Regions from separate parts of the Cytobacillus sp. ABV4_503 genome, predicted to be linked through region 2. Evidence: predicted binding sites of a transcription regulator. Region 2 holds the regulator's gene; the other holds the start of a gene.
The links. Region 2 encodes CtsR, which represses protease genes until heat stress. Its sites were predicted from a motif close to ATGGTCAATAAAGGTCAAACA; they were not measured.

Region 1 (2,404 bases), on a different contig from region 2:
TCAGCGAAAAGTAAGATGCAATCAATGATGCAAAAAAGGCTATTGTATAGGGCAATGCCAATTCAGATAAATTGGGATCTGTTAAAATGTCGTTGAACCCCAGTATCATTCCGCCGGCACTTACGGGGATATATAAAAGGAAAGAGAACCTTAAAGCTGTTTCCTGTTTCATCCCCAGACCCATGGCGGCTACAATGGTGGCACCGGAACGGCTGATTCCCGGTATCAGGGCAACTGCCTGTGCAAGTCCTACAATTATTGCATCTTTATAAGATAATTCAGCATCATTTTTCCGTCCGCGTAAATTACGGATCAGCCACAGCGCAAGTCCTGTCACGATAAGAGTAATCCCAACTGTTTTTATATTTGCAAAGTGCAAATCGATAAAATCCTCAAATAAAATGCCGATGACACCTGCAGGAATGGTTCCAATAATCAAGTAAATGATAAACCGAAAGTCTGGTTCTGTCTGTTTATCTTTAGTTGTAATGTATGCAAGGCCATTCCGCATGAGTCTCATAATATCTTCCCTGTATATAAGCAGCACAGCTAATAATGAGGCAGTATTTACAAGGAGTGCAAAGCTAAGGCCTTTAATGTCAAGGCCGAAAAAGTGCTGTGCAATCTCCAGATGCCCGCTCGATGAAATGGGAATAGGCTCTGTAAATCCTTGAAATAATCCCAAAAACAAGTATTTAAGCAATATCAGAAAATCTGTCACAAGTAAATCCTCCATAATGAAATCTCATACACCCCATTTAACTATAAAAAGGAGAGCAGAGTAAAGTAATATCCTTTTCATTGCTTTTATGCGATGCCAATAGTTTCCCTCATGAGAGATGAAAGAGTGGAAATAATAATAAGTGATTTACGATTAAAGGAGGTATTCAGCATGGGGCAAAACAGACAATTTAAGCCTGGCCAGAAAGCGCCTAATAATGGAATTTATATAGAAATTGGCGAAACGGGAAGTAACGTCAATAATCCTCAAATGCTTAAAATGAGAGCTGGGGACCAATTTCCGGAAACATCCAATCATAACCGGCTTTGGACGTATAAAAGAAAGCCTTGATTTTGATTATTGATAAAGAAGATGGGGAAATAGTATAAAAATAGAGCCATCCCAATTGCGGATGGCTTTTTACACTGAGAATAAACTGCTGGAAACTTTACATATGAAAAGAATGGATTATAATAAAACTAAAGGTCAAAAAAGGTCAAAAAGGAGGTTGCATAGTGGATTTTAATCGGATGACAGAGCGGCTTCAGGAAGGATTATTAAATGCACAGTCCATAGCGTTGCGCGAGCAGCATCAGGAGGTGGATGAAGCACATTTATTCCTGGCTTTAATGGGACAGGAAAACAGCCTGATATCATTAATACTGTCAAAAATGCAGATTCCGGCTGATTCTTTTAATAATAAAATGCAGGAAGCACTGAGGAAAAAACCGCAAGTGTCCGGTTCAGGAACGGAACATGGAAAATTGTATATAACCGGTAAACTGCAGCGGGTGCTGGCGGAAGCAGAAAATTATAAGAAGATATTTCAGGATGAATTCATGTCAGTTGAGCATGTTTTCATGGCTGCTGCAGCAGCGGAAACCGAAACGGCAGCAGTTTTAAAGTCATACGGAATCAATAAAGAATTAGTGGAGCAGGCGATTAAGGAGATTAGGGGGAATCAGAGGGTGACATCGCAAAATCCGGAATCAACATATGAGGCTTTAAAAAAATATGGAAGAGATCTTGTTGCAGAGGTGAAACAGGGGAAAGTGGATCCTGTAATTGGCCGGGATAGTGAAATCAGGCATGTTATTCGCATCCTTTCAAGAAAAACCAAAAATAATCCAGTTTTAATAGGCGAACCTGGGGTAGGAAAAACAGCGATTGTCGAAGGATTGGCACAAAGAATTGTACGTAAAGATGTGCCTGAGGGCCTCAAGGATAAAACCATTTTTGCTCTTGATATGAGCGCTTTAATTGCCGGGGCCAAATTCCGGGGTGAATTCGAGGAAAGACTGAAAGCTGTATTAAATGAGGTTAAGAAAAGCGAAGGAAGAATTCTTCTTTTTATTGACGAACTTCACACCATTGTGGGAGCGGGCAAGACAGAAGGAGCAATGGATGCAGGGAATATGCTGAAGCCCATGCTTGCAAGGGGAGAATTGCACTGTATAGGAGCTACCACACTTGAGGAGCACCGCAAATATATCGAAAAAGATCCGGCTCTGGAACGGCGTTTTCAGCAGGTATTGGTGCAGGAGCCGGATGTAGAGGATACAATCTCAATTCTCAGAGGGCTGAAGGAGCGCTTTGAAATCCATCATGGTGTCAATATCCACGATCGGGCTATTGTGGCTGCCGCAACCTTGTCAGACAGGTATATTACAGACCGGTTCCTTC
Region 2 (2,404 bases):
GAGTGATCTGGTTTGAAACTTGAAAGATATTACCTAAAGCTTCGCTGCCTTCCCCGTAAATTCCTCTAACAACTAACCCAAGCTGGTTAATTGCCGGAATAATTCTGTTCATTTGCTGTGTGAGAACAAGGCCAGGCAAATGCATCATAACAGATGCCCTTAGCCCTGTTCCTACATTTGTGGGGCAGCTTGTTAAAAAGCCAATATGTTCATCAAATGCATAGTCGGCTTCTTCCTCCAGCCAATCATCAATTTCATTTGCCATACTTAAGGCTTCAGTAAGCTGAAATCCCGGAAATAAGCATTGAATCCTTATATGGTCTTCTTCATTAATCATGATGCTGACTTCTTCATTTTCAGAAAGAAGGCAGGCACCATGAGTTGAATTCTCAGCAAGATGGGGACTGACCAGATGCTTTTCCATCAGCACTCTTTTTTGAAGAGGCTGAAGGCGATCCATTAATAAAAGCTCCATTTCCCCAAGTTTTGAAAATGAAGAATGCTCCACCCTCGCCTTTATTTTTTCAATGACCGCTTCTGCTTCTTCATTTGAAAATACAGTAGGGAATTTATATTGCTTCATATTGCGGGCGAGCCTGATTCGCGAACTTAAAACAATATCGGAATCAGGACCTTCCGCACTCATCCAGGAGCTAATAGCTTGATTCATGAAACGTTCCAGCGACAAGCTTACTCCCCTCCCTTTTGATCGGCATTGAGCTGCTTTTCCAGTTTCCTTATTTCGTCCCTCAATTCTGCCGCTCTTTCAAACTCTTCTTTTGAAATCATTTCTTTTAAATTATTTTTTAAATCATCAATATTCCTCCGCAGGTGAATGGTTCCCCCGATTCGTGCAGGAATTTTTCCGCTGTGTGAGGAATTCCCGCTGTGAAGCCTTCTAAGAATTGGGTTCAATTGATCTTTAAAAGTCTCATAGCAGTTGGCGCACCCAAAACGGCCTACTTTTATAAACTGCTGAAAGGTCAAGGAACATTGCTCACACTGCAGGACTTTCTCCTGCTGAAAAGGATCCTGGCCCGATTCCTGAAAGGCAGGCTGAATATTCAGAAGGCCAGCGAGCAAGTTATTTATTGAAAAACCAGACCCGCTGCCCAGCATAAACATTTCACCTTTTTCCTGTGAGCATTTCTCGCAAAGATGAAACTCTTCTTTCTCGCCATTTACAACCTTCGTAAAATGCAGCGTGGCTGGCCTTTGGTTACATTCCTGACAAATCATGACTTCACCTCCCCAGCTCCCTACTATTTATATTTCAAAGTGGTTAACATTGCCTTAAGCATTCTTGCCCTCAGCTCATCCCTGAATGGAAGATCAATATACAGGACAGAACGGTCTATAACACTAAGCATAATTTTAGCTTCCCTATGTGTTATTATCTCTTCTTCTACCAGACGGTAAATGACATTCTCTGCACTGCTCTGGGCAATCCTGCTCTGCACCAATGAAATTAACTGGTCAATTAAATCAGCATGGTCATAGGACTGGACTTTCATAATCCGAATGAAGCCCCCGCCTCCCCGCTTACTTTCTACTGCATATCCTTTCTCAATCGTAAAACGGGTGTTGATCACATAATTGATCTGAGAAGGAACACATTGGAACTTATCAGCAATTTCACTTCTTTTAATTTCCACGATTTCCCTTTCGCTCTTCTCTAAAACCTGTTTTAGATAATTTTCAATTATGTCGGATATATTCCTCACCAGGCCTCCCCCTATCTGACTTTGACTATATTTGACATTAATTATACATGATTTATGTAATTTCTTGCAATTGGCGGGTATTAATAATTTTCCCCCATTTTTTGACTTCCCAAACCTGAAAATGGAAGTTAATGTCGATAACAATATATTTTTGAATGGGCGGGTTTGTGCTTGGTTGGGAGAAGTTTTTTTAGAGGCTGGGAAGTGTGCTGCGCTTGATTGCCAGATGGACAGATGATATGGTTAGCTGTCCTGGCTTGATGTTCGGTCGGAATAGAGAGATGGAATCCTGCAGAATGGCTGAATGAACCTGCTGAATGCCCTGATTCTGGATTCTATGAAGCTGCGATGCAGTTAGCGATACTTTTATCTAGCATGAATTGAGCTTTATGAAGTAAACTCACATTTAGCTCAATTTCCCACTAAAAAGCAGAGTCCAAATAAGAAATTTGTATTCAATAAATCTCCAGACATACAAAAAAGAGCACCCATCAGGTGCTCTTTCATATGCCCGGCAGCGTCCTACTCTCACAGGGGGACAGCCCCCAACTACCATCGGCGCTGAGAAGCTTAACTTCCGTGTTCGGTATGGGAACGGGTGTGACCTTCTCGCTATCGCCACCGGACTATTTGGTTGAAGAAACTTCGTTCCCTCAAAACTAGATAATGTATGAAGAAGC

Region 1: clpB (ATP-dependent chaperone ClpB) is a predicted target of CtsR. The motif match lies at 1,204-1,224, and genes of this name have one in related genera.

What each region holds. Positions count from the first base shown of each region.
Region 1 covers NZ_JBSWTH010000001.1:1,104,606-1,107,009, forward strand. The annotation lists gene ACXAD1_RS05670 (undecaprenyl-diphosphate phosphatase) at 1-721, opposite strand, end outside; gene ACXAD1_RS05675 (YjzC family protein) at 893-1,072, shown strand; gene clpB (ATP-dependent chaperone ClpB) at 1,237-2,404, shown strand, end outside.
Region 2 covers NZ_JBSWTH010000002.1:123,748-126,151, reverse strand. The annotation lists gene ACXAD1_RS25650 (protein arginine kinase) at 1-688, opposite strand, end outside; gene ACXAD1_RS25645 (UvrB/UvrC motif-containing protein) at 691-1,239, opposite strand; gene ACXAD1_RS25640 (CtsR family transcriptional regulator) at 1,263-1,724, opposite strand; rRNA gene rrf (5S ribosomal RNA) at 2,234-2,350, opposite strand.